Regions from separate parts of the Nonomuraea sp. NPDC003201 genome, predicted to be linked through region 3. Evidence: riboswitches for the same ligand, from Rfam matches in the RefSeq annotation. Region 3 holds a riboswitch; each other region holds the start of a gene.
The links. Region 3 has a riboswitch for cyclic di-AMP ahead of ACWDX9_RS57930 (C40 family peptidase). Riboswitches for the same ligand answer to the same signal wherever they lie in the genome.
Positions count from the first base shown of each region.

Region 1 (8,449 bases), on a different contig from region 3:
GAGAAGGACGTCAACCCGGTGCTGCGGATGGAGGCCGACGACTTCGTCACTCACATCCTGGACGGGCTGGACGCCTACCCCGCCTATTACGCCCATATGGGCGCGCGCAACGCCGCCGGAGCGGAGCCGATCGACCTGACCCCGGCGCGGCCGGCCGACAGCGCGGAGCTGCTGGCTCGCCTTCGGGCGGGCGAATGGGTGGTGGACCTGCGCTCACGCAAGGCGTTCGCGGACGGGCATCTGGCCGGCACGCTCAGCTTCGGCCTGGACGGGCCGATGGCGACCTGGCTGGGCTGGCTGGCCCCGTGGGGCACGCCCCTCACGCTGCTCGGCGAGTCGGCCGAACAGGTCGCCGCCGCCCAGCGCGAGCTGGCCCGCATCGGCATCGACCGCCCGGCCGCCGCCTCGACCGGCTCCGTCGAACAGTGGGCCGGGCACAACCCGGACCTGATCGCCGACCTGGCCACAGCGACCTTCGCCGACCTTGCCGCCGCCCGCGCGGACGAACCGGCCATCTCCCGTGCGGGGGAACCAGTCAGCGGCCCGACCGTCCTGGACGTGCGGATGGGCAACGAGTGGCGGGCCGGCCACGTGGCCGGCGCCTTGCACATCCCGCTGCCCGAGCTGCCGGGGCGCCTGGCCGAGGTGCCGGAGGGAACGGTGTGGGTGCACTGCGGCACCGGCTACCGGGCCGCGGCGGCCGCGAGCCTGCTGGCCCGCAGCGGTCGCCAGGTGGTCCACATCGACGACGCCTACTCCCACGCCGCCGGCGCCGGCCTGCCCATCACCACCCCCGACGAGGAACCCTCTTGACCACCCTCGGCCCCGGCGACACACCGGGACGCCTGCCGCGATCCGGTGATCCGCCGGGGCCGATCGACGTGCAGACCCCCGGAGAGTTGGAGTCAGCCCGCCTGCCCGGCTCCCGCGTGCCCGACGGCGTCGAGGAGGTCAAACGACGGGGCTGGAGTCACGATTACCCGTGGGACGGCGTTTGGTCACAATGGCAACGCATGAATGGCCTGTCCCACCTGTGCCGAGATCATAAAGGCCCGGAAGCGACGCCCCCGATTTTTTGCCAAGTGCCAGAATCCCTATAGGCACGGCATTTCAGCGCCGCCCAGTCGCCCACACCCGCGAATCAGATTTGCGCTACTTGCACCATCTATGGATATATGTCTATCTTTTGCCTAGTTGCGGTACGGATGTGGCGCCCTTTCACCGCATCGTTGCCGCTTCGTTGACCGGACCGCGCGCTGCCCGAAGAAGCCCTTCGGGGACAGCGTCCGGCCGCCGAATCCGCGCCTCGCGGAACCGGGGACCCACGTTCTTGGGGTGAATCGGACGCCAGCCCAGGCTGCGCCATGTAGGGCACTTCCAGGCCCGAACCCGTCAGCTAACCCGGTAGGCGGTATGGAAGCAAGGAGTCAATGCCTCATGTCCAAGCCCCGGCTTGCCACAATCGCCTACATCCTCAAGAATCACCGCGATCTCCTCACCAAGTACGTCAGCTTCGCTGTCGCCGTCGCGATCCTCGCCGCAACCGCCGCCATCGCCACCTTCGCATTCGCATCGCCCACCGAGCAGAGCCCGGTGCAGGGAACTCGTCATGGAGCCGGACCCCTCATCTACGGCCTGGACATCTCCAATTACGAGCCCCTGTACGACTGGAATGCCAGCCCGGCCAAGTTCGGCATCATCAAAGCCACGGAAGGCACGTCCTTCCGCGACGCCTCATTCGCCAGGCACTGGCGCGAGCTGGGCAAGAAGGGCATCGTGCGCGGGGCGTACCACTTTGGCCATCCCCGCAACAATCCCATCGCGGAGGCCGAGCACTTCCTGTCCGTGGTGAACTCGCAGCCGGCCAAGGCCGGCGACCTGCTGGTCCTTGACCTGGAGACCGCGAACGGCAGATCCGTCGCCGAGGTCAACGCCTGGGCCAAGACGTGGCTGTCGTACGTGAAGGACAAGACGGGGATCACCCCGATGTTCTACAGCGGCTGGAACTTCGCCAACAAGTACGGCAAGGGCCTGTCCGAGTACCCGCTGTGGGTCGCCCACTACAGCAAGGCCAAGGGGGCCATCACCCCGCCCGCCGACTGGAAGTCCTGGGCCATCCACCAGTATTCCGAGGTCCCTGTCGACCAGAACGTCTCCGCGCTGACCGCCGACCAGTTGCGCGGCCTGGGCCGCCCCACTGCCTGAGCCCACACGGCGGGTCCGCACCGCGATCGGGTGGACGCCGCCCCGCGTGCTGCTCTCGGCCCGGAGGAGCACGCGGTGGACGCCGTCCACGGATGACACCGGTGAAGACCGCTTCGGGCAGCGGCTCAGCCGCGAACGTGGACCCCGGCAGTCTTGCCCCATGCAAATCTTGCACAATGCCATGAACACTCCCGCGCCCTCCCGCGTATCCCACAGTGACCGGCGCCACTCACGAAGGCCGCGTCCAAGGGACCGGAAGGGGATGACGGCGTATGCGACTCCTCAACAGCCGTCGCGCTCTCATCAGTTGCGGCATTGCCGCCCTCTGCACTCTGACCGCCTGCGCCGGCTACACGCCGACGCCCGTCTCTGACACCGCCGGCCTGAGCACCGAGCCAACCGCCGGCCCCAGCACCGAGCCGACCGCCGTCGAGACCGAACCGACCGACGCAGCCACCGTCCAACCGGTGGAGGACGAGCCGGAGTCCCGCACGCGGCAGACCAAGTGGGGACCGCTGTCGGAGGCCGACCAGGAGCTCATCAAGAAGGTCCGGCTCGCCAGCCTGTGGGAGATGCCCATGGCCCAGGACGCGATACAGCGCGCCAACAGCGCCCGCGTCCGCCAGGTCAGCAAGGAGATCGCGGCTCAGCACGACATGCTCGACGGGCAGGTTCGCGACGTGGCCGCCAGGCTGAAGGTCAAACTGCCGGTGAAGCCCACGCCTCAGCAGCAGGACTGGATGACGGATATTTCCGGCAGGTCAGGATCCGCCTATGACAAGACGTACGTCAAATGGCTGCGCCTGGCGCACGGACAGATCTTCACCCTGATCGGCACGGTACGCGGCACCACGCAGAACACCCTGGTGCGGCGCTTCTCCGAACAGGCCAACGCCGCGGTGCTCAACCACCAGCGCCTCCTGGAGAGCACCGGCCTGACCACACCCGAGAGCTTCCCCACCCCGTCCATCTGACGACCGAGGAGGGAGCCCGACGGCGGCCGGGCGCCGCGTGAGCGATTCAGACAGCGGACCAGCCCAGCGGGTTCGGCACGTCCAGGGGTGGCTCGCCGCCCGCCTCGTTGAAGGCGTTCATGGCCGAGATGAGCGCCCGGCGCTGCCTGGCCGACATCCGCGCCACGATCGCGCCGATCTCCTCCCTGCGGCGCGCGGTCACCTCGTCCACGATGCGGCGTCCCTCCTCCGTCAGCCGCATCAGGCTCTCGCGCCGGTTGTGCGGATTGACCTCCCGTACGATCAACCCGGCCGCCACCAGCCGATCGGCCATCCGCATCGCCGTGGAGGAGTTGACACCCAGCAGCTCCGCCATCGTGACCAGCTTGGTCTCACCATGGCCGGCCAGCACCACCAGCATCCTGAACTGCGGCAACGTGACCCGGTCCCCGACCGCCCCCAATGACCTCACCGCGACCGCCACCAACAGCCGCGACCCGGTCAGCACCGCCGTGACGACAGCCGAAAGATCCTCTCCCTGCGCCTGGAGGTCATCGTCATCCTTCATAGGCACTGTTGTACATGCGCGGAGCGGATCACGGGCACGAGATCCCCATCGTCCGCAACGCCAGGATCAGGAACCGAGTTCTCCTTGAGTCACCTCACGGCAAGATCCTCATGAGGCGCCCGTTACGACCGCGTGGCGGGGTCGCGTCTATGGTGCGGCGGTCGGCCGGACGAGCGGTTGCAGCAGCAGGTTGACGGCTGCGCGGCCGGCTTCGAGCGCGGCTTTGAGGGGCTTGCCGTCGCGGGTGAGGCGGCCGATGCGCGGGGAGTCAGGCGCGGGGCGCACGGACAGCACCGCCGGATCGGGCGCGGCCTGGCCGTCGGCGGGTGGAGGGGTCGCCGGGGGCACGGGCCGGTCGTACCGGGCGAGCAGCGTGTCGTCGTGCAGCAAGCGGTGGTCGCGCGCGGAGAAACTCCGGTGCAGTGCCTCCGGGTAGCTCCGCAGGACGGTCGCGGCGATCAGGCGCGTCCCGTAGGACGGTCGCGCGGCCGGTGCTCCGGCCACGGCCGAAGGCGCGGGACGGGACCGCAGCACGAGGACGTGGCTGGCGCCCTGCGCCAGGGCGGTGCGGTACGGGATGGACTCGGCGAGTCCCGCGTCGTAGAAGAGCCGCCCGGCCAGCTCGACCGGCGGACCGGCGAGGAACGGCAGTGCGGCACTGGCCCGCAGGGCCAGCCGCAGCTCGACGGGACCGGTCAGATGCGGGCGCAGATCGGTGGATTGCCCGGTCTGTACGTCGGTGGCCAGCGGATGGTACTCGATGGGGTTGGTCAGGACCGCGTCGAAGTCCATCCGGGTCACTTCGCAGTACAGGTACTCGACCAGGTTCCGCACGTCGACCATCGGACGGCCGCGCAGGAGGTTGGACGGGCGGATCATCGCTCGCGCGTAGACGGGCTCGGCCCAGCCGGTCAGGTTCTCGGGGGTTCCGCTCAGCAGCCAGGCCCCGGTGATGGCCCCGGCCGATGCCCCATAGACCGCGTCGAAGGCGTGCGCCGCGCCGGCCTCGTGCAGGGCCAGGGCCATGCCCGCGGAGACCGTGCCGCGCATGCCGCCGCCCTCGATGGCCAGGGCCACCCGGTGGCCGTCCTGGCGGGCGCCGGGACGGCTGCCGCTACGGACCCGGTCGGCTATGACGCGCAGCACTTCGTGTTCGCCGGTCTCGGGTGGCATATGTCCTTCTTTGTGTGGTGTGGCTAGTCACGGTCGCCGGACAGGTACGAGCGGGCCCGGGCCCAGACGCCGGGGTCGGGTTGGGTGGTCGTCCACGTGGTGGACCTGAGCTTTCCCCGCCCGCGGTAGCGCCGCACGATGGCGACGTGGTCCGGCCAGGCGACGAACGTGCGCAGGGCCTGCTCATCCTGCCAGATCGACACCGAGCCGCACCTGCCTGCCAAAGGCTCCGTCCACAGCCACATGCCGACCGCGCCGGGCAGGTCGGGCCACGCGCGGCGCAGGGTGAGTCCGGCGTGGTAGACGCCGGGCAGGTCGAGCGGCCGGCTGATCTTGAAGTCGGTGACGCTGACCAGCACCGAGCCGGTGGCGCGGGCCGCCGGTCCGGGAGTCCATCGGGATCTCAGCATGCCGCTGCTCCAGCCCTTTCTTGTACGAACGTTCGTGCCGAGAATAGGAACTTACCTAAGACGACGTCAAGCCGCTATCATGGGCCGAACGTTCGTACGCAGAAGGGGTGAAGATGGCGGGACGGCCGCGGGACGAGCGGGCCCGCGACGTGATCCTGCGCCGGGCGGCGGACATCGCCTCGCAGGACGGGCTGGAAGGGCTGTCGATCGGCCGGCTGGCCACGGAGCTCGGCCTGAGCAAGAGCGGCCTGTTCGGCTACTTCGGTTCCAAGGAGGAGCTTCAGCTCGCCACGATCCGCACCGCGATGAGCGTGTTCGTCGACGAGGTCGTCCAGCCCGCGCTGACCGTGCCGCCGGGCCTGGGGAGGGTGCGGCGGCTGTGCGAGAGCTGGTTGAGCTACTCGCAGCGGCGGGTCTTCCCCGGCGGCTGCTTCTTCTTCGCCGTCACCGCGGAGTTCGACGCCCGCCCGGGCCGGGTGCGGGACGCCGTCGCCGCGGCCGGCCTCGACTGGATCCGCTTCGTGACGCGTACCGTCGAGGATGCCCGCCAGCTCGGCGAGCTCGCCGACGACACGGACGCCGACCAGCTCGCCTTCGAGCTGATCTCTTTCATGGAGAACGCCAACGCCGTCTCCTTGCTGCACGACGACCCGAACGCCTACGAGCGCGCCAGGACCGCCATCCGCAACCACCTGGCGGGCAGGGCGGTAGCCGCGCCTGGCACGTGAACACGCCTGGCTTCAGCCGTCGGAGCCCAAAGGGGTCAGGTCGATCTCGGGCACCCATGCCCCGGGGTCGGAGGGGGCGGGCAGCGGGCGCGGGCGCAGCTGCCGCAGTAGCGCCCGCAGCAGCGGCCGGGGATTGCGCCGGTGCCAGACGATCGACCAGGGCATCAGCGGCGTCGGCTCGACGATCGGGATGCGGCGCAGGCCGCTCCCGGCCGGGTCGATGCTCATCTCGCCCAGCCCCACCGCGCTCTTCTCCGCCAGGAACTGCTCCACGAGATGCCGCTGGCCGATGGCCGGAGCGTTGAAGCGCAACGGCACGCCGAACCGGTCGGCCAGCCGTACGAGATAACCGCGCCACTCCGCCGCGCCCGCCGGGTCGGGCATCGCGATACCCGCCTCGCGCAGGTCAGCCGGTCGCAGCACGTCCCTGGCGGCCAGGCGGTGGTCCTCGGGCACGAACGCGTGCAGCGGCTCCAGACGCACGAGCCGGTACGCCAGCTCGGCGGGCCAGGGCGCCGGTGTGTCGTGTACGCGTCCGAACGCGGCGTCGAGCTCCTGCCGCCGCAGGGCCGGCAACGCCACGGACAACCCCTGCCGCATGCTCAGCTCGATCCGTACGCGAGCGTCGCGCTCACTCGCCTGACGTACCATCCGCAGCGGCGTGAACCGCTCGTCGTACACGTCCACCCGCAAGGGGTCGTCCGCCAAGCGGACCGCCTGGACCGCCTGGATCGCCCGGTCGAACGCGGAGACCGCGTCACGAGCACGGGGCAGCAACCGCTCCCCCGCCTCGGTCAGCTCCACAGCACGAGTCGTCCGCTCGAACAGCGGCACCGTCAGCGCCTCTTCCAATCGGCGAATCCGTTTCGACAGCGCCTGCTGGCTGATGAACAGCCGCGCGCCGGCCCGGCCGAAGTGCAGCTCCTCCGCGGTGACCACGAACGCGCGCAGGCCCTCGATGTCCGCCTCCACGCCTCGAGGGTGGATTGAAAACCGTTGGTTGTCAATCGGGCGCAGAGAGCTGTTGGACACCACCGGCCGCCTGCGAGTTTGCTGGTCTCTCCACCGAAGGGGGCACGAGATGAAGATCGTGGAAATCCGTCCGGAGTTGCACCTGATCCTGCTGGAGTTCGGCCAGGCGTACCTTTGGAACGACGCGGGCGCGCTCACGCTGGTCGACACCGGCGTCGCCACCTCCGGCAAGGACATCGCGGCCGCGATCGAGCGACTGGGCCACCGCAGGAGCGACGTCAAGCAGGTCGTGCTCACCCATTTCCACGAGGACCACTGCGGCGGGGCCGCCGAGATCAGCGGGTGGGGCGACGTCACCGTGCTGGCCCATCGGCTGGAGGCGCCGGTGATCCGCGGTGACAAGCCCGCTCCTCCGCCCCTCTTCACCGACGAGGAGCGCGTCCTGCACCGCGACCTCGGGGCCCATCTGCTGCCCGCCGCGCCCGCGTGCCGCGTGGATCGCGAGCTGGAGGACGGCGACACGATCGATTTCGGCGGTGGCGCGCGGGTGATCCACACCCCCGGCCACACCGACGGCAGCATCGCGGTTCACCTGCCGCGCTCCGGGGTGCTCTTCACCGGGGACACGGTCGCACATGTCAACGGACAGGTCATGCCCGGGGTGTTCAACCTGGACCGCTCAGAGCTGCTCCGTTCCTTCCGCAGGCTCGCGGAGATCGACGCGCGGCTGGCCTGCGTCGGTCATGGCGAACCGCTCCCCGACGCCCGCGCGGCCCTCACCGCGGTCGCGGCGACCCTGCCCGCCTGATCACCATTCGCGCTCCACGGCCGCAGTCCGGGTGTCGCCAGACCGGGTTGCGCCAGCGGTGCCCGCGCTCGGCCGCGCGCTCCACGGCCGCCGCGTCGACCTCGATGCCCAGGCCCGGTACGGCGGTGCGTTCGGCGAAACCGCCGGCGAACCGGAACGGGGTGCGGTCGACCAGGTAGTCGAGCACGTCGTTGCCCTGGTTGTAGTGGATGCCCACACTCTGCTCCTGGATCAGGAAGTTCGGGATCGCCTCCGAGATGCCGCCGGCGTGGCTGACGTCCGGCTGGGCCACCGCGATGCCGTCGCGCAGCACCTCGCGGAAGTCCCAGCGGGAGTAGAGGCGCTCGCCGGTGGCCAGCGGGATCGAGGTCGACCGGGCCAGGGCGGCCGGCCTGGAGGCCGTAGACGTTGTACCAGTTGGGCATGACGGTCGAGATGAGCTTGCCGTTCTTCAGCGCCGCGGTGTTCGGGGCGCCGTACGGGTCGGGCAGCGCGATCAGGAAGCCGCTCTGCACGCCCTTGGCCTGAACTCCAGCACCTCGACGGCCTCGGGCGAGTCGAGGACGAGGTTGCCGCCCTCGTCGTAGTAGCCGCCGCCCCGCTGGAGCAGGAGCTGGAGGAACTGGTTGGTG
Region 1 is NZ_JBSFTC010000237.1:9,338-17,786, reverse strand. Features, by position in the region: partial or broken gene ACWDX9_RS46105 (rhodanese-like domain-containing protein) at 1-813, shown strand, start outside; cyclic di-AMP (ydaO/yuaA leader) riboswitch at 1,282-1,426, shown strand; gene ACWDX9_RS46100 (glycoside hydrolase family 25 protein) at 1,438-2,205, shown strand; gene ACWDX9_RS46095 (DUF4142 domain-containing protein) at 2,478-3,179, shown strand; gene ACWDX9_RS46090 (MarR family winged helix-turn-helix transcriptional regulator) at 3,226-3,726, opposite strand; gene ACWDX9_RS46085 (patatin-like phospholipase family protein) at 3,874-4,899, opposite strand; gene ACWDX9_RS46080 (hypothetical protein) at 4,923-5,309, opposite strand; gene ACWDX9_RS46075 (TetR/AcrR family transcriptional regulator) at 5,423-6,037, shown strand; gene ACWDX9_RS46070 (LysR family transcriptional regulator) at 6,050-7,009, opposite strand; gene ACWDX9_RS46065 (MBL fold metallo-hydrolase) at 7,119-7,817, shown strand; gene ACWDX9_RS46060 (enolase C-terminal domain-like protein) at 7,786-8,199, opposite strand; gene ACWDX9_RS46055 (ABC transporter substrate-binding protein) at 8,314-8,449, opposite strand, start outside.
Region 1: it holds a riboswitch for cyclic di-AMP, as region 3 does, so the genes downstream of both, ACWDX9_RS46100 (glycoside hydrolase family 25 protein) here and ACWDX9_RS57930 (C40 family peptidase) in region 3, are expected to answer to the same signal.

Region 2 (8,449 bases), on a different contig from region 3:
ACGGCCGCGGCCGAGGCTGCCTGGCCCAGGCAGACGGTCTGGATCTCCGGCCGGACGAACTGCATCGTGTCGTAGATCGCCGTCATGGCGGTGAAGGAGCCACCCGGCGAGTTGATGTAGATGCTGATGTCACGGTCGGGGTCGAGCGATTCCAGCGTCAGCAGCTGGGCCATCACGTCGTTGGCCGACGCGTCGTCGATCTGCACTCCGAGGAAGATGATGCGGTCCTCGAAGAGCTTGTTGTACGGGTTCATCTCCTTCACGCCATATGACGTGCGCTCGACGAAGGAGGGGAGAACGTAGCGGCTCTGGATGTTCACTTCTCTGCTCCCCCTTAGGAGACCGGGCCCTGTGAGGGCACCTGCCGCGCACTGCGGACCACGTGGTCGATGAAGCCGTAATCCTTGGCTTCCTCGGCCGTGAACCAGCGGTCGCGGTCGGAATCGGCCTCGATCTGCTCCAGCGGCTGGCCCGTGTGGTGGGCGATCCGCTCGGCCAGTGTCTTCTTCACATAGAGCATCTGCTCGGCCTGGATGGCGATGTCGGCCGCGGTGCCGCCGATGCCTCCGGACGGCTGGTGCATCATGACCCGGGCGTGGGGCAGGCCATATCGCTTGCCCTTGGTGCCCGCGGTGAGCAAGAACTGCCCCATCGAAGCGGCCATGCCCATCACAACCGTGGAAACGTCGTTCGGTACGTATTCCATCATGTCGTAGATGGCCATGCCAGCGCTCACCGAGCCACCCGGCGAGTTGATGTAGAGCGTGATGTCACGGTCGGGGTCGTCGGCCGCGAGCAGCAGGAGTTCGGCGCAGATGCGGTTGGCGATCTCGTCGTTGACCTCCTGCCCGAGCACGATGATGCGCTCCCGCAGCAGGCGCTGGTAAAGCTGGTCCTCAAGCCGGAAGGACGAGCCGTTCTCACGGCCTCGCGACTCAGGCTGATAGAAGGTCGGCGGGCTGGTCACAGCGTCACCTTCCGATGCGTCGTAATCGATTGGCTTTGCTTGTGACCTTAACGCGCGCCGCGCACAGCTCATGCCCGGTCCCCGTACTGTTCGCTGACGGCGCAGGTTCAGCACGCCCTCCTGCGGCGTGGCTCCCTGAAGAGCCGCGCACGGCCTGCAGGCCGCGGGTCCGGCACCTGGAGGCCCCCCGAAGCCCTCCGGGTGCCCACGAGCCTTCTGAGGGCCTTACACGGCCTGCACGCTTTCTTCGGGAGCTCCCCCGAAAAGGCCGAAGCCCCCGAACCGGACGGTTCGGGGGCTTCGGAAAGAGCGGGAAGGCGGTTACGCCTCGGGCTTCTCACCGGCGGGCTCGTCCTCGGCGGCGGCCTCTTCCCCCACGACCTCCTGGCCGTTGATCTCGGCGTAGATCGCCTTGAGGTCCACCTCGTTGCCCTCGGTGTCGACGACCTTGGCGGCGTCGCCGAGCACGGACTTGGCCTTGTCGCGCACGATCTCGACCATGGCCAGCGTGAGCTGGTCGTTGTCGGCGAGGTGCTTGGCCAGCTCGTTGGGCTGGACGCCCATCTCCATGGCGCGGCGCACGACGAAGTTGGTCAGCTCCTGCTCGGAGACGCCCAGCTCCTCGGCCTTGACGATCTTGTCGAGCACGAAGCCGACCTTGATCGCGCGGGCGGAGTTGGTGTCGAACTCGGCGAAGCGCTCCTCCTCCGTCGTCTGGTAGAGACGGAAGAAGGCGTCGCGGCTCAGGCCGCTCTCGGCGATCTGGTGGTCGAGGTTGTGCTTGCGGGCGTCGACCTCGGCCTTGAGCGCGCTGTCCGGCAGCGGGATGTCGATCTGCTCCAGCAGCGTGTCGAGGGCCTTCTCGCGGGACTGCACGACCTGGTCGATCAGCTTGTTGCGGCGGGCCTGCTCGCGGATGCTGGTCTTGAGCTCGTCGAGCGTGTCGAACTCGCTGGCGAGCTGGGCGAACTCGTCGTCGAGCTCGGGCAGGACCTTCTCCTTGACCGACTTGACGGTGATGATCACGTCGGCCTCGTCGCCGGCGTTCTCGCCGCCGACGAGCTCGGTCTTGAAGCTCTTCTCCTCGCCCGCGGACATGCCCTCGAGCGCGGCGTCGAGGCCCTGGAGCACGGAGCCGGCGCCGACCTCGTAGGAGACCTCGCTGGCCTGCTGCTCCTCGATGTTGTCGCCGTCGATCTCGGCGCGCAGGTCCATGACGACGAAATCGCCGTTGGCGGCCGCGCGCTCGACGCCGGTCAGCGTCGCGAAACGCTGGCGCAGGGAGTCGAGCTGGGCGTCGACGTCCTCGTCGGAGACCTCGGCGGAGTCGACCGTGACCTCGAGGCCCTGGTAGTCGGGCACCTCGAAGTTGGGCCGGATGTCGACCTCGGCGGTGAACTCGATCTGCTCGCCGTCCTCGATCTTCGTGACCTCGATGTCGGGCTGCGCGACCGGGAACACGTCGACCTCGTCGACGGCCTTGCCGTACAGCTTGGGCACCGCGTCGTTGAGGGTCTCCTCCAGCACTACCGCCCGGCCGAAGCGCTGCTCGATGATGCGGGCCGGAACCTTGCCAGGCCGGAACCCGGGGACGCGCACCTGCTGCGCGACCTTCTTGTACGCCGCATCCATGCTCGGGCGCAGCTCGTCGAACGGCACCTCGACAGTGAGCTTGACCCGGGTCGGGCTGAGCTCCTCGACAGCGGTCTTCACGGAATGGTCTCCTTGATCAAGCTACGAGTGATCGCGGGCGCGTCCATCGGTTACGGCACACGCGCCGCGCCCACATGTGCGGTGTTGGGCATGCTCCGCCACGGCGGGATCCAACGCCGATGGCCAGTCTAGGGCAGATGCGTACCCAACAACGACGTCCGCGCCGTCACAAGTCGCCCGCGATCATCCGTTACCGTCCGTCAGAACTCGTCCGCGATCGTCCGCAACAGCTCGACCGTCTCGTCCGGAGTGGTGCTCACGGCGCAGAGCCGCTCCATCACCTCGGTGTATCGGTCCACGTCTTCACGCTTGTCGAGGTAGAGCGCGCTCGCCAACTGCTCGACGTACACGACGTCGGGCAGATCGGTGTCGGGGAAGCGCAGGACGCTGAACGCCCCGCCTTCCGCGCTGTGCCCGCCGAAGCTGAACGGCATGATCTGAATGGTGATTTTGGCCTGGCGCATCAGGTCGATGAGGTGCTCGATCTGGGCCCGCATCACCTCGACGCCGCCGATGGGGCGTCGCAGGGCGGCCTCGTCGATCACGGCCCAGAACACTGGCCCGTCCGGCCTGTCGAACATCCGCTGGCGCTCCAGCCGGAGATCCACTCTTCTGGAGATCTCCTCGGCCCCGATTCCCGCCGATCCGGCGGTCACGACGGCCCTTGCGTACTCCTTGGTCTGCAGCAGTCCTGGCACGAACTGGACTTCGTAGGTCCTGATCCTGGCGGCGGCCTCTTCAAGGCCGACGTACGCCTGGAACCACGTGGGCAGGACATCGTTGAACCGGTGCCACCAACCAGGCTCGTTGGCGGTGGCGACCAGGTCGAGTACGGCGGAGCGGGCCTGCTTGTCGACGACCCCGTAGAGGGTCAGCAGGTCCGCCACGTCCCGTTCTTTGAACCCCACTCGGCCCAGCTCCATGCGGCTGATCTTGGATTCGGAGCCACGGATGAGATGGCCCGCCTCCTCACGAGTGACGTTCTTCGCTTCCCTGAGCTTGCGCAGCTGGGAGCCCAGGAGGATGCGCAGCGCCGTCGGTCCGGAACCCGGCTGGTTCTGCGTCACTTTGCCTCCTATCAAGGTCCGCACACACAGTGACACCACATTGCCGGGTATGACAAGGTCTCAACCCCGTGTCCGATTAGGAGAGTTATGCCCCAAAACGCCGCTTGCTACTGCACAATGCAAGTGCACGTGCATTTGGGTCTTGCAGGTGCAGCGATCGTGACCCATGATGGCTTAGTGCATATTGGGCCAAACATGCACTAAGTCGGACTGAACGGGGAGGTATCGGCAGCATGGTGGAGGATCCTCTGGCCACTGCCGATGCATTGCAGATCACCCGTGACGTGGGCTTCGACCACCTGCTCATGGGTGGCAAGCCGTACACGACCTCGTGCCCGTTGCCCTTTCAGGCCGACTCCGTGAAGACGGCCAGGGACGTGACCCGCTCGACCCTCAAGGGCTGGGGCCTGCACGAACTCAGCGACGACGCCGCGCTGGTGGTGTCGGAGCTCGTGACCAACGCTGTGCGCTACGCGATGTACGCGGCGGGACGGCGGGAGATCGAGCTCTTGCTGATGCGCGTACAGCCGCACGTGCTGCTGGCGGTGGCCGACCCCAGCGACGAGGTGCCGCGCCCCAAGGAACCGGACTTCATCTCGGAGAACGGGCGCGGCCTCTACATCGTCGAGACCTACAGTCAGTGCTGGGGCTGGGACCCGCTGGCTCGGGGCGGCAAGGCCGTGTGGGCGCTGTTCCGCACCGAGCCCTGATCATCGCTCTCGTTACTCTCCGGTCACCCCGTCGATGCGCTCGCGCAGCAGATCCGCGTGACCGTTGTGCCGCGCGTACTCCTCGATCATGTGGATGAGGATCCAGCGATGGGTGCACTCCTGCCCTCTGTGGTCACCGACGGCGTCCAGCGGCGTGGCGTCCGAGATGGCGCGGGCGCGCTCGATCTCCTCTTCCCACGTGAGGAAGGCCTCCTTGACCGAGGCGGCGTCCACTTCCTTGAAGTCGGCGTCGTTGTCGCGGTCCTTGTCCCACAGCTTGGGGAGGTCCTCGCCGTTCAGCACGCGGCGGAACCAGGAGCGTTCGACGTTCGCCATGTGCCGGACCAGGCCGAGCAGGGACATGGTCGAGGGTGAGACGGAGCGCAGGCGCAGCTGATCGTCCGACAGGCCCGCGCATTTGACGGCGAGGGTGCCGCGGTGCCATTCGAGCCAGTTGTTCAGCGTGGTCCGCTCGTCGCCGGTGAGAGCGGGCGGGATCCGGGTGTCAGTCATGATGTCCGACCTTATCCAGCTCAGTACATCGAGATGTGGACGTGGTCGTAGTGGTTCTCGGTGACGCTGCCGCGGTCCGACATGGCCCGCCAGCCCGAGCCCATGTTGATGCGCTGCTTCCAGATCACGTACTTGACGCCGAGCTTGCCCTTGTTCTTGAGCGCCCAATCCGCGATGCGGTCGCCCAGGGCGTTGTTGATGGCCGCGGGCATCGTGCCGCCGGTGCTCATCATGAAGTCGCAGGCCCGCCCGAGCGGGTGCTCGCCGCTGGAGCCCGAGCGGAAGCAGCCCACCGTGAACGGCAGCTTGAAGTTCTTGGCCAGCTCCGCCTTCATCAGCCGTGTACGGGCCGTGATGTTGTCCGAGCCCGAGGGCAGTTCCGGCGCCCAGCTCCCGTCGGACTTGCGGCCGGGACCGAGCGGCACGAGGTCCTGGAGCTTGCTCTTGATGTCGTCGATGATGTCCTCGGCCTCGGAACGCTGCTCGGTCACGTCCTTGGCGTCCACGCCGATCTGGGTGGCCAGCGCGGCGGCCTCGTCGGAGGCCTTCTTCTTGTCGTCGCGGGCCTTGGCCACCCCCTGGACGAGGGCCTGCTGCTCGGCCGTCAGCTGCTCGAGCAGGGCGGCGCCGCCGCCGTTCTGGACCATCAGGACGGAGGGCAGCGACGGGTCGTGGTTCTGGTAGCGCATCCTGGCGAGGTCGCCGACCCGCTGCTCGGCGGCGGCCAGCGTCTTCTCCGCGGCCGCCAGCCGCTCCTTGGCCGCCTTGGCGGCCGCCTGCGCCTTGGACAGCTCGACGCGCTTGAGGTTGTACTTCTCGATGAGCTTGTCGATCTTGCTGTTGAGCTGCTTGAGCTGGGCGCGGAGCTCGGTCTCCGAGGGCTTGGGGGCCGCCGAGGCCGCGGTCGCCGGCAGGAGGGCGACGGCTGCGGCGGCGACGAGGCCGATGGCAAGAGTCGCGGGGGACGGAGCCGCCACGTGGATGTTCCTCTCCCTCTGCCGGCCGGGTTAGCTGACGGGTTCGGGCTGGGAGCTGCGTGCCCTACCACCGAAGTGGATTCACCCCAGGTGCGGGTGGGTCCCCGGCTCCCGGGCGACTCGCCCGGGATTAGGCGTGTGCCTGCTGTTACGGCCAGGCACAAAAGGGATATTAGTGGTAGATCACGAGTAACGCGACCCCCATTAGAAATCTAATAGTGATCTACCTGTGATCGAATCATCCTAGCGGCCTCCTCCGGCAGCACGTCGTTCACGAACGCCCCCATCGCGGACTCCGACCCGGCCAGGTACTTGAGCTTGCCCGGCGCCCGCCTGATGCTGAACAGCTCCAGGTGCAGATAGCCGAGCTCGCGGTCCTGCCGCACGGGCGCCTGGTGCCAGGCCGAGATGTACGGCATCACCACGCCGAACAGGTCGTCGAAGGCCCGCAGCACCGAGGTGTAGAGGGGCGCGAACGCCGACCGCTCCTCCTCCGTCAGCGCGGCCAGATCGGGCACCTGCCGGTGCGGGTAGATGTGCACCTCGTACGGCCACCGCGCGGCGGCCGGCACGAACGCCGTCCACAGCTCGTTGGAGGCCACCACGCGCGTCCCGGCGGCCCGCTCGGCGGCCAGCACGTCGGCGAACAGGTTCCCCTTCGTGTAGCGCCTGGCGGCGGCGAGCTGGAGCCTGGTCCTGGGCGTGACGTACGGGTAGGCGTAGATCTGGCCGTGCGGGTGGGCCAGCGTGATGCCGATCTCCTCGCCCCGGTTCTCGAAGCAGAACACCTGCTCCACGCCCTCGATCCCGGACAGCTCGGCCGTCCGGTCGGCCCACGCCTCCATGACCAGCTCCACCTGGCCGTCGGAGAGCTGGGAGAACGACGACGAATGCTCAGAGGTGAAGCAGACCACCTCGCACCGCCCCACTCCCGGCCGGACCTCACTCAGGCCCCCCACGTCTGTATAAGTCCCGAAATTGGTGGAGAAGGAGGGGAATCGGTTCTCGAACACCACCACGTCGTAGTCGTACGCCGGGATCTCCGACGAGCGCGTGTCCGACGACGGGCACAGCGGGCACTCGTTCGCCGAGCCGGTCGGCTGGAACGTGCGCGTCTGCCGGTGCCCCGCCATCGCGATCCACTCCTCGGTCAGCGGGTCGTAGCGCAGCTCGGAGGCCACCGGCCGGGGGTCGAGCACCCGCCGGTCGATCGCGCTCCGGTCGGCGTCGTCCCGCTGATCGAAGTAGATCAGCTCACGGCCGTCGGCCAGATGGGTGATGGTGCGCTTCACGAGCCCTCCGCGATGATCAGTTCTCCGGCCCGTTCGGCCAGCTCCATGCGTGCGTCCTCAGGCAGCCCCGCGTCGCTGACGACCACGTCGGCCTCGGTCAGCTCGGCGATGGTGCTGATGCCGACCGTGTTCCACTTCGTGTGGTCGGCGGGGATGACCAGCCGGTTGGCGGCCGCCACCAGCTCCCTGTCGGTCTCCGATTCCAGCAGGTTGGGGGTGGTGAACCCGGCCCGCACGCTCATCCCGTGCACGCCGAGGAACAGCGTGTCCACGTGCAGGCGGCGGATCGCGGCCACGGCCACCGGGCCCACCAGCGCGTCGGACGGCGTGCGCACGCCGCCGGTCAGCACGACCGTGCGGTCGGAACGCGGGTTGCGGTGGAAGACCTCGGCGACGGGGATCGAATTGGTGATCACCGTCAGCTCGGGGACGGCGATCAGGTGGCGGGCCAGCGCCCACGTGGTGGTGCCCGCCGAGAGCGCCACGGCCGTGCCAGGCCGGACGAGGCCGGCCGCGCGGCGCGCGATGGCCTCCTTCTCCTGCTGCTGGCGGGCCGACTTGGCGGTGAAGCCCGGCTCCTCGGTGGAGCCGGGGCCGAGGGCGGTGGCACCGCCGTGCACCTTCTCCAGCAACCCGCGCTCGGCCAGCACCTCGAGGTCCCGACGGATGGTCATGTCGGATACGCCCAGCTCGCGGACCAGGTCCGCGACCCGGACGCCGCCGTTGCTGCGCACGCGTTCGAGGATCGTCTGCTGACGCTGCTGTGCGAGCACGCCCGCTCCTTCCAACAGATTCCACCAAATTATGACACGGAATTGTTGGGGAATGTTAGTTCGCGTGCTGCGCTTGCGCTGGTCAGCACGGGCGGGGAGGCTCGTGGCGTAGCCGATCATCGGCCCGATCACCGGAGGCGAGCTTATGGCCAGGCGCTCACGCAAGGGCAAGGCACGCAAGAAGAAGAAGGCGAACCACGGCAAGCGCCCCACGGCGCGTTGACCGGGTGGCCGCCTCTTCCGGCGGCCACCCCGCTTTCAGCCCGGCAGCTCGGTCAGGGCCTGCTCGATGCGGTCCTGCGGCAGCGTGTAGTCCTCCAGGTGCCCGGCCAGGTAGCGGTCGTACGCGCCCAGGTCGAAGTGGCCGTGGCCGCAGAGCGCGGTCAGGATCACCTTCTCCTCGCCGCTCTCCTTGCACCGCAGGGCCTCGGCGATCG
Region 2 is NZ_JBSFTC010000173.1:10,020-18,468, reverse strand. Features, by position in the region: gene ACWDX9_RS39815 (ATP-dependent Clp protease proteolytic subunit) at 1-320, opposite strand, end outside; gene ACWDX9_RS39810 (ClpP family protease) at 335-967, opposite strand; gene tig (trigger factor) at 1,289-2,680, opposite strand; gene ACWDX9_RS39800 (helix-turn-helix domain-containing protein) at 2,881-3,747, opposite strand; gene ACWDX9_RS39795 (ATP-binding protein) at 3,981-4,457, shown strand; gene ACWDX9_RS39790 (DinB family protein) at 4,470-4,970, opposite strand; gene ACWDX9_RS39785 (coiled-coil domain-containing protein) at 4,991-5,947, opposite strand; cyclic di-AMP (ydaO/yuaA leader) riboswitch at 5,953-6,094, opposite strand; gene galT (galactose-1-phosphate uridylyltransferase) at 6,160-7,239, opposite strand; gene ACWDX9_RS39775 (DeoR/GlpR family DNA-binding transcription regulator) at 7,236-8,012, opposite strand; gene ACWDX9_RS39770 (50S ribosomal protein bL37) at 8,158-8,235, shown strand; gene ACWDX9_RS39765 (TrpB-like pyridoxal phosphate-dependent enzyme) at 8,271-8,449, opposite strand, start outside.
Region 2: it holds a riboswitch for cyclic di-AMP, as region 3 does, so the genes downstream of both, ACWDX9_RS39785 (coiled-coil domain-containing protein) here and ACWDX9_RS57930 (C40 family peptidase) in region 3, are expected to answer to the same signal.

Region 3 (5,621 bases):
CAGCTTGGCCCATGCACGGGCCATCGCGATGCGCTCGGGGCTGGAAGGATGGGACGCATAGAGCACATATTCCACCGCATCCGGCGACAAGTCGGAAATATTGGTGACTGCCAGGCGTTTCTGCATCGCTATGAACGTGGCCGGATCGTGCGTGAGGTCCAGCGCGTGCAGGTCGGCCCTGGCCTCGATGTGGCGGCTGATCAGGTTCTCGGCGGGGCTCATGAGCAGCGAGCCGAAGGTCATCAGGCCGATGACCGCGCCGACCGCGCGCGGATCGCCCAGGCCGGTGACGCCGGTGCGGCGGCGTACCAGGCCGAACACCCAGAACAGCAGGATCGCGCCCAGCGCGGCGCCCAGGGCGCCGATGAACGTGCCGTAGAGCACGTCGTCGGTCTTGGCGTGGCCCAGCTCGTGCGCCACGACCAGCTCGACCTCGGCCTTCGGGGCCTTGAGCAGCGTGTCGTAGACGACGATGCGGCGCGTGGCGCCGAACCCGGACACGTAGGCGTTCAGCGCCGTCGTCCTGCGGGAGGCGTCGGCGACCAGCACGTCCTCGACCGGCACGCCGTCCCGCTTGGCCATGTCCAGGAGCTCGGTGCGGAGCTGGCCCTGCTGCATGGTCGTGAAGTCGTTGAACAGCGGCTCGAACACCACCGGGTAGACGAACGACGCCAGCACCGTCAGCGCGAACGCGCCCACGGCGGCCGGGATCCACCACCGCCTGAACGTGCGGGCCAGCGCCACGAGCACCAGCAGCATCAGGGAGAGCATGAACGCGTCGACGCCTATGTTCTTCAGCCGGTCGCTTGCCCAGGACCCCCAGGTCTGGATGGACAGGCCGTAGCCGCGCAGCAGCGTCTCGCCCCAGATGGCGATCGGCAGCTTGATCAGCTGGGTGAAGAGGGTGATGACCACGACGCCCAGCACCACGCGGACCCACCAGGGGCCTTTGAGCCACGCCACCAGCTTCACGCCGAGCGGGGTGGCGACGAGCAGTCCGGCGATGATCAGCGTGAGGGCCAGCGAGAGGTAGGCGGGCAGGGTGCTGGCCGCATCGAACGCCTCGGACCTGGCGATCTGCGCGGCGGTGAAGTCTCGGGCCGGGTCGGGCGGTCCGGAGGTCAGGAGGTGCCAGGGGGTGCTGAAGGCGGCCACGGCCGCGATCACCAGGCCGAGCAGCACGGCCGCCACCGCCGCCTGCCGCCGCAGCCGGCGCTCGCCGTCGGACTCCGGCGGCCCTCCCCCGTTCACGGACACACCCTCACTCTGCCCTCGCCTGCCGCCGCCGCTCTCCCCCTTCACGAACGCACCACCGCCGGCCACCGGACCCGCGCTCTCCCCTTTCACTGGCGTGCCACCTCCGGGCATCGGGCTGACGCCCTCCCCTTTCACGGACGCGCCACCCCCGGACGTCAGGCCGACGCCCTCCCCTTTCACGGACGCGCCACCTCCCGACATCGGGCCGGCGCTCTCCCCCTTTACTGACGCGCTCGCACCGTGACCGCGCGCCTCGCCACTCAGAGCCGCGGTGCCTCCGGCCTCCTCACCCTCCTTCGACGCCTCTTGCGACGCGTCGTCCACGTTCCGCCGTTCGCTCATCTGCCTCCCCCTCACGCGAGCTGGTCTCGCACGTAGTCGCGCCACCGTGCCGTCAGCGTGGCCGCGGAGAGGCCGAGCGCGGCGAGTGCTCGGTCTACGCCGCCCGCGCGGGCGTCACGGTAGAGCCTCACCAGCGTCCTCTCACCGAACCGGTCAGCCAGGAAGCGACACGCCAGCCAAGCCTCCTGGTACGCCCGGGCGAGCCGGACGGGGTCCCGCCCGTCAGCCGCGAAAGCCTCAGGTCCGGGCAATTCCCTCGGCAGTCTCCCGGCCCGCACCTCGGCGGCGAGCTCGGCGGCCGCGGTCCTCATGGGGAGCCCGGAGTCGCGGTAGCCGACGTAGTCGGCGAACCCCTCATAGAGCCATGGGGGCAGGCGGTCGGTGCCGGCGACGACGTGGGTGAGCTCGTGGGTGAGTACGACGTCCTTGCCGGTGGAGTTCAGCCTGGCGAAGAACTCGGGGACGATGATCACGCGCCCGCGATCGGCCACCGCCGCCAGCCCGTCGACCCGCCCCACCCCGGCCAGCCCGGCCGCTTCGGCAGCGGACGAGGGAACGACTACGAGCGGTCGTACTGACCTTCCGAGCACCGCCGACACCCGCTGCCCCGCCCGATCAGCCCTCCGCGCGATGTCGCCGAGCTCGGCGGGTGCGGTGTGCCCGCCGACGACCACGGATCGGGCCCCGCGGACCACGACCTCGCGGTCACCCCACAGGCCACGGACTTCGGCGGGAAGGATGGGGGAATCGGGGGTGGGGGCGCTGGCGGGGGCGACGGCGAGAAGCAGGACGGAGACGATCGCGGCCCGCCGACTCACCTGCCCTGACACGATGCCCGATCGTAGCCGCCCGCCGGCCCCTGACCGGCCACTCCGCACCCCCTTGAGAACCGTCCACCCGCACCGCATGCGGTGGCTGCGCGCCAGAGGACCACACACCGCGCGCCATCGGACGGGGAGCCTGGCCCGCGAGCCGGGACCTCTGAGCCCTGAGCCGAGGGCTGAGGGTCATGGGACCGAGGGTCGTGAGCCGTGTGGCCGAGGGTCGTGGAGCCGAGGAGCGGGTTGAGCGGCTGTGGGCCTGTGGGGCCACGTGCGCGAGACCGTGAGGCGGGAAGCCATGAGGCGGGCGGGGTGGGTGGGTGGGGTGGCTGGTTTGAGGGGGGGGCCGTTGCGGTGGGTGCGTTGTGCGGGTCAGCGGGCGTCTCCCTGGAGGCCCTCAGCCAGGTGCGGCGGGTGGCGCCGCCCGTGCTCCGCCGTAAAAAAATGAAAGCAACAATGGGAGAGCCCCGCCCGGAGGAGCCGGGCGGGGCTTCTTCACATGCCGGGACGGACAGCGCCGACGAACGACGCCCGCCGCCATCCACCCAGCTTGTCGATGCGTACCCGTTCGCCTGTCCGAGGCGAATGGACCATCTTGCCCTTGCCGACGTACATGCCCACGTGGCCGAGCCCCCTGAAGAACATCAGGTCGCCGGGCCGGAGGTTCCGCCACGAGACCTTGTTCCTGGTGCGGGCGAACTGGCTGGCCGCCACGCGTGGGAGCTTCACCCCGGCCTTCTTCCAGGCGTACTGGACGAGGCCGGAGCAGTCGAACGAACCGGGGCCTGTGCCTCCGTACCGATACGGGTCACCGACCTGGTTCTTGGCCACGGCGACGGCCTTGCGGGCCTTCGCCTTCTGACGGGCGACCTTGGCCGCCCTCAGCGCCGCGGCCGAGGTCGTCTTCGAGGTTCCGGCGGTTGCGGCCGCCTTGGTCGTCGACGCCGAATCGGTCGTGGCAGCCTGAGCCGTTGGGGCATGGAGGATCGCACCTCCGGCCGTCACGGTCATCGTGAGCGCTACGCCACTCAGGGCAATGCGGGACAGACGGGGGTTATGCAGGGAGGTAGACAGGATTTCTCCTTGACTCTTCCACGAATGCCTACCGGGTTAGCTGACGGATTCGGGCCTGGAAGTCGCCCTACGGCGCGATGTGCGCGCCGATTCACCCCCTGATCCCTGGGGAACTGGGATCGCTGGGTCCCCGGCTCCGTGCCTCCTGGCTGCACGGATTCGGCAGGCCAACCGTCCCGACCAATGTGTTGATGTGGGGACATTTGGGCGGTTGACCAGCGGATCTTTATCTGTCTCACACCGGGAGAGACCGGTGCAGGTTCGCGGGGGACATGGCTTGTTCACCGCGACGTCGCCAGAAGCTACGCCGAAGGGTCAAGGATCGGCAAAGCGGGACACCGCCTGTAAAGATCAGATAGTGGAGTCAGTAAGGAGGGAAATCCCTGCTGGAACACCAGGTTCCGTTATCGAAATGTGACGCTGCTCACATTTGTTTTCGCGCCCGTTTGTCAGGCCCCAAATGTCGCGTTTGTCACACTTGTTGCGGCTCGTCAGGCGCGCTGGATCGTTCCCATCGCTCATCAAACCGAACCTCGTTCGGCTGATGCGATCAACGATTCGGCGTCGTAGCTACGGGCGGATGGCGCCCACGAGGCGGCCGCCGTACGACGAGAGTTTGACGACCTTGACCACGTCGCCCGTCTGCGGCGCGTGAACGATTTTCCCGTCGCCGGCGTAGATACTGACGTGACCCAGGCTCGAGCTGAAGATGAGGTCCCCCGGCTGGAGGGCGCTCAGTGAGACCTTGCGGCTCGCGCCCCAGGCCCACTGCTGCCAGGTCGTGCGCGGCAGCGACACGCCCGCGGCGCGCCACGCCGCCTGGGTCAGGCCGGAGCAGTCCCAGCCGCCCGGCCCCGTCCCGCCGAACACGTACGGCTTGCCCACCTGGGCGAAGGCGAAGCGCAGGACGGCGGCGGCGTTGCCCGAGGCCGGCCCCGTGTACTGGATGCCGACGCTGTTCGGGTTGCCGGGGTTGTAGGCGCCGAGCTTCTTCAGGAGCTTCTTCTGCTCGGAGATCAGCTTCATGATCTCCGAACGCTCCTTCTCGACCCCGTCCCGTTCCCGGTCGGCCGCCTCCAGCGCCTCTTCCGCCTTGTCGCGTTCGACCTTCAGCCCGCGGTTCTCCCGGTCGAACGCGGCCAGCTTCTCCGCCCGCTCCCGCGAGAGCTGCCCGGCCAGCGCCAGGCTCATCAGGAAGTCGTCGGGGCGGTCCGCGCTCACGAGGCCGGGCAGGGAGGTCACGTCGGTGCCGAGCTTGTAGCTGTCGACGGCCATGCCGATCACCTGGGCGCGCAGGTCCGCGACCGTCGCCAGCTTGGTCTTGTAGCGGTCGTTCAGCTTGGTGTACGCGCCCTTGGCGGCCTTGTACCGCTCGGTGGCCGTGTTGAAGCGGTCGACGACCTTGTCGGCCTTGTCGTTGAGCTTGTCGAGCTTGGCCTTGGCCTGTCCGAGGGTCGGCCGGGGATCGGCGACGGCGGCTCCCATGGGGGACAGGACCAGCCCGAACGCGAGACCCGCGGCCACCGGCACCCTGCCAAACCTCACTGTGTCGCCTCCCAGGGATGATATCTGGGGCGAATAGTACAGAAGTGGCGGGTGAGGTCACACGCTATCCACCCAATTCGTAATATCCCTGGCACGGCGCGGCAAATCCGCCCGTAAGGGGTGCAGGTAATCTAGGCCCGGCCCAGCCTGCGCAGCAGCAAGCCAGACGGAACGGGTCTGGCTCCCATCCGCCTGACGGACTCGGCCACCTCACGGTCCGACGACACCACGGCCATGGCCCGGCCGGGCGGCTCGGCGCGTACGAGCTGGCGGATCAGATCGTCGGCGATCTCCCCCGGCTGGCTGAACAGCACCCGCACCCCGCGCGGCGCCACGACCTGCACCGGGGAGTTCAGCTCGGCCCCGTCGAACACGACGGTGACCTCGACCCTGGTCTGCGCCACCAGCCCGCCGAGCCCGGTCATGAGCCGGGTGCGCTGGTCGGCGAGGGTGAGCGTGCCGTAGCCGGTCTTGGTCACGTTGTAGCCGTCGATGATCAGGTGGACCTGCGGCAGGGCCAGGAGCTGGTCGAGGAGCTGCGGATCGTCGTCGGCCAGCGCCCGCGCGGGCACCCCCCGGACG
Region 3 is NZ_JBSFTC010000464.1:471-6,091, forward strand. Features, by position in the region: gene ACWDX9_RS57920 (M48 family metallopeptidase) at 1-1,251, opposite strand, end outside; gene ACWDX9_RS57925 (hypothetical protein) at 1,611-2,429, opposite strand; gene ACWDX9_RS57930 (C40 family peptidase) at 2,916-3,431, opposite strand; cyclic di-AMP (ydaO/yuaA leader) riboswitch at 3,505-3,669, opposite strand; gene ACWDX9_RS57935 (NlpC/P60 family protein) at 4,065-5,039, opposite strand; partial or broken gene ACWDX9_RS57940 (NYN domain-containing protein) at 5,171-5,621, opposite strand, start outside.